Regions from separate parts of the Roseibium sp. SCP14 genome, predicted to be linked through region 1. Evidence: predicted binding sites of a transcription regulator. Region 1 holds the regulator's gene; the other holds the start of a gene.
The links. The regulator LexA, encoded in region 1, represses DNA repair genes until DNA is damaged. The targets are predictions, from matches to a motif close to TGTTCNNNNTGTGTTCNG.
Positions count from the first base shown of each region.

Region 2: the regulator LexA is predicted to act here: its motif matches at 4,750-4,767, upstream of ABLQ08_RS15815 (single-stranded DNA-binding protein).

Region 1 covers NZ_JBDZYH010000003.1:417,610-424,126, reverse strand. Annotated here, with positions in the region: gene ABLQ08_RS14560 (acyl-CoA synthetase) at 1-1,069, shown strand, start outside; gene ABLQ08_RS14555 (hypothetical protein) at 1,066-1,947, shown strand; gene lexA (transcriptional repressor LexA) at 2,097-2,807, shown strand; gene ABLQ08_RS14545 (ComEC/Rec2 family competence protein) at 2,890-5,109, opposite strand; gene gltX (glutamate--tRNA ligase) at 5,416-6,517, shown strand, end outside.
Region 2 covers NZ_JBDZYH010000003.1:700,212-706,728, forward strand. Annotated here, with positions in the region: gene ABLQ08_RS15800 (zinc ABC transporter substrate-binding protein) at 1-930, shown strand, start outside; gene ABLQ08_RS15805 (L,D-transpeptidase family protein) at 989-2,983, opposite strand; gene ABLQ08_RS15810 (hypothetical protein) at 3,412-3,897, shown strand; gene ABLQ08_RS15815 (single-stranded DNA-binding protein) at 3,950-4,507, opposite strand; gene uvrA (excinuclease ABC subunit UvrA) at 5,065-6,517, shown strand, end outside.

The sequences.
Region 1 (6,517 bases):
CTGGCTGTTCTTCACATCGGGTTCCACTGGACGACCCAAGGCTGTCGTCCTTACCCATGGTCAGATCGGCTTTGTCACCGTGAATTATATGGCCGATCTTCTTCCCGGCACGACAGAGCAAGATGCTTCCCTTGTCATAGCTCCGCTCTCCCACGGCGCCGGCTTGCAACTCATTGCGCAACTTTCCAGCGGCACCGCTCATGTTTTGATGCCGCAAGGCGGATTTGACCCAAAGGCTGCCTTCGAACTGATCGAAAGGCACAAGGTCAGCAACTTGTTCACCGTGCCGACAATCGTCAAACGGCTTGTCGAGGATACCTCTATCGACCACTTCGACCATTCCAGCCTGCGGCATGTCATTTATGCAGGTGCACCTATGTATCGCGAGGATCAGAAACGCGCGCTGGAGAAGCTTGGACAGGTGCTGGTTCAATACTATGGATTGGGTGAAGTGACCGGCAACATCACGGTGCTGCGAACACAGGATCATTCGCTTGAAGACACTGAAACCCGAGTTGGAACCTGTGGCACAGAACGAACGGGCATTGAGATCAGCATCCAGGACGAGGCCGGAAACATCCTTGGACCGCACGAAACCGGAGAAGTCTGCGTAGTGGGCCCCGCGGTTTGCGCCGGTTACCTTGAAGATGATGGTGCCAATGTAAAATCCTTCCGCAATGGCTGGTTCCGTACGGGAGATATCGGCCACATGGACGAACAGCGATATCTCTACCTCACCGGGCGCGCATCCGACATGTACATATCCGGAGGCTCCAACGTGTACCCGAAGGAAATCGAGGAGGTTCTTCTGACCCATCCCGACATTTCCGAAGTCGCGATCATTGGAATTCCGGATCGCAAATGGGGTGAAGTCGGTCTCGCCGTGTGCGTCGCAGAGACGGGAACAGCACCGGAAGACGCCCATCTTGCTGACTTCCTCTCCGGAAAGGTCGCCAAGTACAAGATGCCTGCCCGCTATCTCTTCATCGAGCAAATGCCGACCAGCGCGTATGGCAAGATCACGAAGAAAATTGTGAGGGAACACTTGGAAGAGAAAGGCCTCCTGTGAGACGACCGGCTCCACGAAACCGCTCGGACATCCGGCATCCCGGCCCCCTGGCTGAAGACCGCCGCCCCCATGCCACCTGCCACGCCGACCCCATAAGTCTCGAGTTATCGGATGGGCAGTGGTTGCTTGCGGCTTTGGGCAACTGGGCAGATCGGGAAGGTTATGGCTCGGCTGTTCTTGATCTCAGTGGTCTGAACTTGCGCTCCTTCGATTATGTCATGCCGGACAGGGCAATCGATGATCGCCACGCCGCCTGGTACAGCGATACTCATTCATCAGGTGGAGCGACCCTAGAGGAAGCTGTTGCTATTCTGGGATGGCGGGACGGAACCTGGTTTGCCCATATCCACGCTTATTGGCATGAGGACGGAAAGGCGAGGCTTGGGCATCTGTTGCCCGAGACACTCGTCTTGAACGGATTGGCACAGTCGAAGGGATTTGGACTGACTGGAGCGCGTTTCGTGTCGGAACCTGATCCGGAAACCGAGTTCACACTTTTCCGCGTGAAACAGGATCAACCCAACCCATCAAACCAAAACCACAACGCGGTCATCGCCACGCTAGCCCCTTTTGAAGACTTCCACCAGGGCGTAGCGGCTCTGGCAGATCGATTTTCCGGGCCGACCTACGAGGTTCATGGTCTTGGCAGCTTCGCCGGAGCGGAATTTACCGATGGCCGGATGATGCCGGGTCTGATTTCAGAAATCCTCATTAGGTCCGGGGCCGGTCGGAGACAAGACCAGAAACTGATGTTACCCGTACGATGCGTTGACCTGACCGGACAGCTGTATGAAGGCATGGTCAAACCCGGGGGCGCTCCAACTTTGGTGACATGCGAACTGTTGCTGACTTCTCAAACTACCGTGTCTTCACGCTAGCATTCGACGCTCGCAATCAGGTAGCGGAGCCGCTGATTTCCACGCCCAAAGGAACAGTAAGAGAACATTTACCCTTGCAGAACACAATAGGAACAGGTAGTGTGTTCTTGATTTGTACCACTTGATTCTCGCGGTCAGGGGAAGCCGATATGCTCACGCGCAAGCAGTATGAACTGCTCATGTTCATTCATGAAAGACTGAAGGAAACAGGTGTCCCACCTTCATTCGACGAAATGAAAGATGCCTTGGACCTTCGATCCAAGTCCGGCATTCATCGCCTGATTACGGCACTCGAGGAACGAGGCTTCATCCGTCGCCTTCCGAACCGCGCACGCGCAATGGAAGTTGTCCGCCTGCCCGACTCGATCGCTCCCGGCCTCAGCTCCCCGCGTCCACGAGGCAGCTTCTCACCTGAAGTGATCGAAGGCTCACTGGGCAAGCAGGAGGCGCCTCCTCCGGCACCGGTTGTTGAAACAGCCGGTGCGGAAATTCCGGTCATGGGGCGAATTGCGGCAGGTGTGCCGATCGAGGCTATCCAGACCCACAGCCACTCCATCACCGTTCCGCAGGAGCTACTCGGCAAAGGTGAACATTACGCCTTGGAAGTGCGGGGCGACTCCATGATCGAGGCCGGCATTCTGGACGGTGACACGGTGCTGATCCGCCGGACAGACAGCGCCGATAGCGGTGACATTGTCGTTGCGCTCGTGGATGATGAGGAAGCAACTTTGAAGCGCTTGCGCAAGAAAGGTGCCTCCATAGCTCTCGAAGCAGCGAACCCAGCTTACGAAACCAGGATCTTTGGACCAGGCCGCGTTCGCGTGCAGGGCCGGCTGGTCGCCTTGTTCCGGCAATACTGATCAGGACTGAGCCTGCCAGGCATCATGCACGGCAGGCTTCCGGAGACGCGGGGCGATCACGCCTTGCAGCAACACTTGTGTGCTAGTTTTCTCTTTGAACCTGCTTGAGTTTTTCGCGGGTAAAGGTACCGGGCATGTGCCAAGGTCGCGGATTGGCAGAAACTGCGAATTTGATCTTTGATATTTTCACGCCTGATTGACTGTCGACTTCAGGTTGGTCCGTCTGCGTTGCGTAAGCCATTTTCTCCCTCGACAACCAAATGGATACAGCACCGCGCTCTTCGCGGACCGCTCCGCCTATTGAGGTCGCAGTTCGGCAAGTTTCAGGAATGATTAGGTCGGACACGACAATGTCTGCATGTTCGCAATCCAGACGAAATGCATCTGCAGTTCTTGGAAGCGCAACTTTCAAGGGTGTGTTCAGGGCCGTGTTTAAATCGCCCTCGGAACTTGCGGGATAAGCCAGTACGACGCAGCCACTCGCATCACACCTTACTTGAGGCGATTTCATCTTGCGCGATTTTATCGCTGAACTGACAACACCTTCGCTTGCGAACCAGATATCGGTGGCAAATGACTGCCGTCTTCCGGTCCATCTAAGGAACCCCTGTTCATCTCGTGCAGCCACTCTAACTCCGGAGGATGCAATTTGAATATCTGGCGGTCGCTGCGAGATTAAAAGCAGCGCACCGGCAACCATCGGCATGATCGCCCAAATACGTTGACGACCAGGCAAGAGCAGAACGGCAAAAAAGGAGGAGGTAAACAGCAGAGCCGCCGGTGCGCTCAACTTTCCAACCGCGCCGGCACCGGCATCCAGCTGCGCGGTAAATTCGGCGATTTTCAACAGCCAGGAGATGCCCATCGACATGACCGTCAACGGGAACGATGCGAGACCAAGCGGCATCAGCACCAGCGCCAACACCCCAAGCGGCATGATCACGAGAGAAAACACCGGCATTCCAAGTAGGTTTCCTACGACACCAAACGGCGCAACCTGACCGAAATGATGCGCCCCGATGATACCGGTTGCCAGACCTGCAACACTCGCTGTCACGACAAGTCCTGCACTCCAGCGAAAAGCATTTCGCAACAACAGAGAAATTGGACCGGCTTCTGCCGGCACTCCTCTACCGATCGAAAGCTCTCGGTTTCGCCAAATCTCATAAACTGCGATCAAACAGATGACAGCAGCAAAAGACATCTGAAAACCAGGAAAAAACAGGCGCTCGGGTGCCAGAAGCAACAAAGCCAGTCCGGCGATTGCAACACTGCGCAGCGTTAATCCCCTCCTGCCGACAAGAACACCAAGAAACACCAGCCCGATCATGAGAAAAGACCGTTGCGTCGCAACGGAGGCACCGGAAAGAAGCAAATACACAAACGCTGCGACCAACGCAGCGACGGCAGCCCATTTGTGTGTCGGCCAGCGGAGTGGCAGCGCCGGGATGACTGCGAGTATCAACAGGACAATCGCGTACGCCCCACCAGCAAACAGCGCCATATGCAAACCGGATATCGCCAGGATATGAGCAAGTCCTGCCGCTCTGAGATCCTCCTCCTGTTCTTTGGCAATACCACTGCGATCACCGACAAGAAGCGCGACAGCGAGACTTGCTTCCGGTGTATCTCTAAGTGCCGCCTTTATCTTCGCCCCAATGGTGTCCCGAAAACCCTGCAAAACCGAGCGCAATTGTACATCCAGAGGCGTCTCGTCGTAAGGCACCACCACCGGCGGACCAAAGCTAAATCCAGTTGCACCTATCTGGGAAAAGAAAGCCCGAAAGGAAAAATCATAGTCTCCTGGAGCAACCGGTCCAGCAGGTGGAAACAATCTGGCCCGCACTTCGATCTTGTCGCCGACATTGACGAGAGGCTCAGCAGGAACACGCAGACGAACAAGTTTCGGAAAACCGAGCGCCTCTCGAGATCGGCCTTCCACATTCAATACCTTCACCAGAAGACGGGTACCAGACGCATTGCTCCTCCGTTCAAGCGCATAACCAGAGAGGTTCACGTTCATCTCTTCGCCCAACTTCGGAGCGTCGACAAATGCAGTTCTCATCGAGCCGATCACCACGCCCCCCAGGCAAGCCAACGCCAGTAGAACGAACTTTCCGCGCGCTCCTGAAACTCCAAAGCGGACTGCCACCCCACACGCCAAAGCGAAAAGCATCGCCAACAACAGCCAGTGGGGCTCACCGGGAAGGATCAGATAGCAGGCGATACCGGCGGCGAATGCGAAACCGATCCAAAGAAGACCTTGTTCCTCCCAGAAAAGGCCACCTCTTGCCTTGCGCAACCTGCTCTTCTGGTTTTGAGAAAAAAACGGCTCAAATCGACCACCGTTTTGGGTTCTGGTCCAGCTTTCAGAACTACGATCAGAGAAAAGCATTTTCTGATCTGTACGCCGCGTCGACTCCGCGTCGCGTCGGCTTTTATCTTTGGAAGGTATTTGAGCCCCGTACACCACCTGTCGCTTGCTGGCCTCCTTGATGGAAGAAACCGTGAAGGCCCTATTTTGCCGGAACAAAGCCTGTGCTAATACCGGCGCCACCTAAAAGCGCAATCAGCGCAGATATTCTGACAGAGACTTTCAGAAAGTACCATGGCACAAAAAATCGTCACGCGCTTCGCGCCATCTCCGACCGGTTTCCTGCATATTGGCGGCGCCCGTACAGCCCTCTTCAACTGGCTCTTTGCCAAGCACCATGACGGGAAAATGCTGCTGCGTATTGAAGACACCGATCGCGCGCGCTCAACCCAGGAAGCCGTGGATGCCCTGCTGGACGGTTTGACATGGCTTGGCCTCGATTGGGAAGGTGATCCTATTTCCCAGTTCTCACGCGTCGATCGGCACAAAGAAGCCGTTGAGCAAATGCTTGCGGATGGCTCGGCTTATCGGTGCTACTGTTCGCCGGAAGAAGTCGACGCCATGCGCGAAAAAGCGCGGGCTGAAGGCCGTCCGCCGCGTTACGACGGCACCTGGAGGGACCGTGATCCGTCCGAAGCGCCGGAAGGTGTTTCTCCGGTCATCCGACTGAAGGCTCCCAATGAAGGTGAAACCGTTGTCGATGACATGGTTCAGGGGCGCGTTGTCATTCCGAACAAGGACCTGGACGACTTTGTTCTGATGCGCTCCGACGGCACACCAACTTACATGCTGGCCGTGGTTGTTGACGACCATGACATGGGCATCACTCACATCATTCGCGGTGTCGACCACCTGACCAATGCAGCCCGGCAGACGCTTATTTTCCAGTCCCTCGACTGGGAAGTGCCTGCGATGGCGCATATTCCTCTTATTCACGGTCCGGACGGCGCGAAGCTTTCAAAGCGTCACGGAGCCACCGGTGCTGAAGCCTATCGTGAAATGGGCTACCTGCCGCAAGCGATGCGCAACTACCTGGCGCGTCTCGGTTGGAGCCATGGCGACGAGGAAATCATGTCGCTTGAGGACATGATCAAATGGTTCGGCATGGATGCCGTCGGTCAGTCAGCTGCCAGATTCGACTTCAAGAAGCTGGAAAACCTGAACGGCCATTACATGCGCGCAACGGACGATGCGGAACTTTTAAAACACTGGAAAGTCTATCTCAGCCATGTGGAAAACGGCGAAGAGGTTCTGGCGTGGCTATCAGACGCAGGCAACGAGCAGACAGCGCTCATGGCTTTGCCGGGGCTGAAAGAGCGCGCCAAAACTCTCGTCG
Region 2 (6,517 bases), 280 kb from region 1:
TTTTTGCTACAGGGCGCTGATGCAGTTTTCTGGATCGGCCCCGAACTCGCACCGTCACTTGAAAAGCCGATCGGGTCCATGGCCGGAGACGCCACGACCGTTGAGCTGATGGACGCAGCAGGTATTCAGCATCTTGCAATTCGAGAAGGTGCGAATTTCGACGCTCACGATCATGGTGATCACGAAGATCATGTTTCCGCCGATGATCACAACGGTCACGATGATCATGACGAGCACGCCGAGAAGCACGACGACCATGATCACGAACATGACGAACATACTGAAAAGCATGGGGACCATGAAGAACATGAGCATGCTGATCATGATGACCACGACCATGGAGACGAAAAAGGCGATCACGCGGAACACGCGGATGGCGATCACTCAGATGAACATGCTCATGAAGGCGCAAATGACGCTCATTTCTGGCTCAATCCGGACAATGGAATTGCAATTGCGCATGTAATGGCCGACACGTTGTCCCAGCTTGATCCGGACAATGCGGAAACCTACCAGAAAAACGCCGCGAACTTTGAAACCCGGATCGAGAAGCTTGAACAATCGATCTCTTCAAAGCTAGAGCCTGTGGCGGGCAAGAAATTTGTCGTGTTCCACGACGCCTACCATCACTTTGAGCACCATTTCGATTTTGAGGCCAGTGGCGCCATAACGCTGTCGCCGGAAGCGCTTTCCAGCGCAGACCGTGTTGCCGAAGTTCAGAACCAGATCAAGGAACTGAACGTGACCTGCGTTTTCCAGGAACCGCAATTCGACGCAAAACTGGTCAATGTTGTTCTTGAAGGGAGCGACGCGCGCAAGGGCACTCTGGATCCGCTCGGCACCGAACTTGCCAATGGAGCCGATCTCTATCCGCAACTGATTGAGGGACTTGCAGACTCGCTCGTCGAATGCCTTTCCGGGCAATCCTGACAACACAAAAAGAACGCCGGGAAACTATTCCCGGCGTTCTTTTGAACCAGCTTTCCACTCAAGAGGCTCTGGCCTTTGCGCGTGCAGCCTCCGTCTTTTCGAGCGCTTTCAGGAGATAGCGGTCCCGGTCATACACATCGGAATAATAGGCAATGCTGCCGTCCATCTCCGGCCAGGCCGTGAAATAGGACACGTAAACCGGGATGTCTCCGGCCACCTTCTCCTGCTCGTTCCGGCCTTCCGAAATTCTGGACGTGACATAATCCTTGGACTTCCCAAGCACGGCAGCCGCCATTGCCTTCGGATCATGCAGCCGGATGCAGCCGTGACTGTAGGCACGCATGTCCTTTTTGAAGAGGCTCTTGGCTGGCGTGTCATGCATGTAGATGTGATGCTTGTTGGGGAACAGTATCTTCACTTCGCCCAACGCATTCGACCTGCCTGGATACTGACGGACATTGATCGACTGCTGCTTGGAAGCCACTGCGTACCAGTCGACTGCCGTGGAGGAGATCTGACGCCCTCCTGGTGTGGTGACCTCATAGCCTGCGCGATCGAGATAGCTCGGGTCTTGCGCCAGCTTGGGAAGCATCTCATTGACGATGATCGAATACGGCACCCCCCAATATGGGTTGTATTCGACGATTTCGATCTTGTCGTAGAAGAAATTTGTCTGATTGGACTTCTTGCCGACGACAACCCGCATGGACAGCGGCACTTCACCCGGAGAGGTATAGGTCGCTGTAAAGGCCGCCTGGTTGATGAACACCTTCCGGTCACCAAGCTCCTCAGGGATCCAGCGGCTCCGCTCCATCGCAAGTTCGACTTTGGCGATCTTGGCCGCATTGGTTTCACCGACCATAGCCTTGATGGTGTTCTTGCCGACAATTCCATCCGGTGTCAGCTTGGCTTCCTTCTGAAAGGTTTTGACCAGATCGACGAGCTCCGGAGAATAAAGCTCTGCGCCATCATAGGCAGCGAGCGTTTCCGCATGTGCGGCCCTTAATTCATCGGAACCGTTCTTCTGCACCGCAGCCACAATGTTTTTCATTTCGGGACTGGATTTTCCCGCCTTCAGGAAGGTTCCCGGTGCGATAACGATCTGGTCCGCTTCCTCGTCTTCCGCTTTCAAGCGAGCCAGTTCCCCAGTCAGCTTCTTGAAGTGCTCGTTCTGTGGCTGGTGGGCTTCAAGTTTCCCGCCCATATCCGAGCTAGACGTGAACTCAGCCAAAGCGGCCGCAAGATCGACCTTGTGGCGGGGCAAGTCGTGGTACTGGGAGATTCGGTTCGGATCGACGCGGCCGCGCGTTGCATCAAGTACATAGGAAAGCGCCGCCGCGCTCAATTTCATTTCGAAGCGCATCAGGGCTTCATTGCGAGCCGCTTCATCGAGCCCGTCTGTCTCCGGCAATGAAACGAAGTAATCTTGCGGATTCAACGCGAACTTGTCTGCCCGAGCAAGCGCATTGCGCATGCTTTTTGCCTTGGAGCTTACCTTGCCATCTTCAATCCAGACAAACTGCGAATGTTCCCCGTAATAGGCTATGAGAGCGTCGCCGATTTCAGGCAATGCCATCACCGACATGCCCTTCAGCGCAGGCCGAGCTTTGTCGAATTCGCTCAAGACGACAGGCTCCTGGCTGGTCGTCTCACTGTCCACGACAACGGTCTCAGCTTCCTGTTGCCGATTTGTAGCTTCCGCGTCCGCAGGCTCAATCTCAGCCGGCTTCACTTCGGAGAGCGGCGTGAGCGACACTTTCTTCAAGGTATCAGGCGAATAATTCAGATACCGCGGCGCGGACACCTTGACCTTGGCCGCCTGCTCACGAAGCTGATCCTGACGTTCCCGCTCTCGCTGCTTGCGATGGTTCTCCGGATTGAAAAGCCGTTGGAACAGACCTTGGGCTGATGCCGGTTCGTATGTCATCGCGGAAAAACCGGATGCAAGCACCGTGACCATAAGGCCGGCCTTGATTGAATTTCCCAGTACTGCCCTGGAGCGTTTCATCAATGCTCCCTCGTCGCCGCTCTTCGGCATTTCGCGTTCCGTCATGTTTGCTCGCATCATCTAAACCCGAAAATTTATTAACTAGTGTCGTTTCCGGCACCGCGCCCTTTTTCGAACCGGACGTTTAATTCCCCTGCCTAGGAAGAGACCGCCGGGATTGCAGACATACCCGAGCGATTATGTTCAGCGCGCATTCTGCCGTTTCAAAATGGCGATTCTCGCTCAATTCCGGCGAATGACACGCATGGTGAACAGACTGATACTATATCAGGCCTGTTGATATGGTTAAGAGTTTCCCCCATACACAGATTGTGAATTCACATCACTGTGACGAATTTATCGCGCACCACCCCAACACCTATTGCACGATGCACTGAAGGGAATGCCTCAAGGCGACGCTTCGTGACCTCCGTCACGGTAATCAATGTCGGTTTTCACTATTCTTGGCAGGAAGACCCAACCGACGGAGATCGATGAGAGCGATGCCATTCCAGTTCAACATAGGAGACCATGCGTCGCCGATATCGAAATACACCAGTTTCAATTCGTCTCAATACAGCAAACTGAAATGGGCTCGAAACAAGCTCTTCAGGATGGTCAAGAACAATCCCGGCTGCGATGCCTATTTCAGGTCCCTTCCGGGCCGAAGAACGTTGACCAACATGATCGGCGACAGCAGCATCTGGGTAAATTACGGTCCGACAATTTCTCCCCTGCACGGGGAAATTCATACTCCGACGGGAGAAATTGCCGTCGGCGATCGCGCATTCAACATGGGAAGGTGGATGGTACTGGCAACGCTTATCCATGAGCTTGCACATCATAACGGCGCTCCTATCACAGGAGGAGACACCCGTGCGGAAGAAGCTGTCTATCATTGCGGTCTTGGGACCGCGAAAGAATATTATGACGGCGTGGACGACCCACGAACGCCATACGACCCGAATGTAGGCGGGTAATCCAAAGAAAACGGGAGCAACCCGATCGGATCACCCCCGCAAACAACATGACTTAAAACGGAATTTCGTCGTCCATCGGGCCCGCACCACCGCCGGAAGGACCTCCAAAGCCACCGCCACTGGAACCGCCGCCGTAACCACCGCCGCCGCTACCGCCGAAGTTCCCTCCTGAGCCGCCAGAGCCACCGCCGAAGCCGCCACCGCCCTGAGGATCGTTGCCGTAGTCAGGCAGGCCACCCGACTGACCGCCACCTTCACCGCGCCCATCAAGCATCGTCAGATTGGAATTGAAGCCCTGCAGAACAATTTCGGTAGAATACCGATCCTGCCCGGATTGATCCTGCCACTTCCGTGTCTGCAACTGCCCTTCGAGATAGACCTTCGAGCCTTTGCGCAGGTAATTTTCAGCGACCTTGCAAAGTCCTTCATTGAAAATCACGACACGGTGCCATTCGGTCTTCTCGCGACGCTCACCGGAATTGCGGTCCCGCCAGGTTTCCGAGGTTGCAATACGCAAATTGGCGATAGGACGGCCATCCTGCGTCCGGCGGATTTCCGGATCGGCTCCCAGATTGCCGACCAAAATTACTTTATTGACGCTGCCCGCCATTGTGAACTCCTGTTTGTTTGCGCGATCCGCTCTGAATTATTTGCTTCTATCAGCAGACCGCGCCGCAACCATCGCCGCTAGAAACCAGAACCCTAACGATCCGCCAACCGCTCTGTCTTCTTTTTTGCTTCACGGCCAGCATTTTCCACAAGGCAAGCCCACCTTTTGCGGAAAACAAGACTTTCCGACTATCCCCCCCTGAGAACCCGCGGGATTGACGGCCGCTGCAATCTATCCCGTTTTGTTCCTTTGTGGTTCCTGTTTCCTGTCAGGATGAATTTCAAGCCCACCGCTGGTGAGCCGACCAGAACAATTGAAACTTCCTGACGCCCCACGCTTCAATGTACTTGTTTTGTTCTTATCACTTCTGTAAAAACGATTCAATCGGACTTCGTATCCTGAAATTCTCCTCCTGCCGCAGTGAACCCCCCACTGGAAGCGCCGCGTTAAACTGCTATATCGGGACAAAGACAAAGCGGGAAACGAGCCCCTTCGAATATATCCACACGTGCACGAGCGCTGAATGTAACCGGCGCGCGAGGTCAGGAAGAGAGAGAATGACAACATCCAAGAGCCTCAAGGCGGATGAAAGCTGGAAAAGTGATCCAACCAAGGTCATCAGTGTCAAAGGGGCCAGGGAACATAATCTGAAGGGTGTGGACCTCGATCTGCCTCGCGACAGACTGATCGTGATGACAGGCCTTTCCGGCTCGGGCAAATCTTCTCTCGCCTTCGACACGATCTACGCGGAAGGCCAGCGCAGGTATGTCGAAAGCTTGTCCGCATATGCCCGCCAGTTCCTGGAAATGATGCAGAAGCCGGATGTAGACCAGATTGACGGTCTGTCACCGGCAATCTCGATCGAGCAGAAGACAACGTCACGCAATCCGCGCTCCACCGTTGGAACGGTGACCGAAATATACGACTACATGCGGTTGCTGTTTGCCCGCGTCGGCATTCCTTATTCTCCGGCCACCGGATTACCGATCGAAAGCCAGACCGTGAGCCAGATGGTCGACCGCGTTCTGGACCTGGAAGAAGGATCACGCCTCTACCTGCTCGCACCGATGGTTCGCGGCCGCAAGGGAGAGTACCGCAAGGAATTGGCGGAACTCATGAAAAAGGGGTTCCAGAGGGTCAAGATCGACGGAACCTTCTACGAAATTGCCGACGCCCCTGCCCTGGACAAGAAATACAAGCACGATATCGATGTTGTCGTGGACCGGCTGGTCGTGCGCGATGATATCGCGGGAAGGCTGGCAGACTCCCTTGAAACAGCTCTGAAGCTGGCCGACGGAATTGCGATTGCGGAATTTGCGGACAAGACCGAAGAGAACGGCGATCCGAAACGTCTGATTTTCTCGGAAAAGTTCGCCTGTCCCGTTTCCGGTTTCACCATTCCGGAGATTGAGCCACGTCTGTTTTCATTCAACAATCCGTTTGGCGCATGTCCGACCTGTGACGGCCTGGGGACGACCCTAGCGTTCGAAGAAGATCTGGTTGTGCCCGACCATTCCCTATCGTTGCGCGAAGGGGCCGTATTGCCTTGGGCCAAAACCGGGTCGACGTCTCCTTACTATGCACAAACACTGGAAGCACTGTGCAGCCACTTCAAGGTGTCAATGGCGACCCCCTGGAAGGATCTTCCGGTTGAGGTACAAGACGCCATTCTTCACGGCACCGGCAAAACTGCCGTCGAGTTCGTATATGACGACGGGGTACGCAGCTATCGGACGGAAAAGACATTCGAAGGTGTTATCGGCAATATCGAACGCCGGTGGCGTGAAACCGAGTCCTCATGGGTTCGCGAGGAACTGGCCCGGTTCCAGTCGGATCACGCCTGTCCCGCCTGCAGTGGGTTCCGCCTGAAGCCGGAGGCGCTCGCGGTCAAGATCGCTGACAGACACATTGGTCAGATCACCGAATGCTCTATAAGGCAGGCAAGTGACTGGTTCGAGGCTCTGCCGGCGAAGCTCAATGACAAACAGACGGAAATTGCCGGTCGTATCC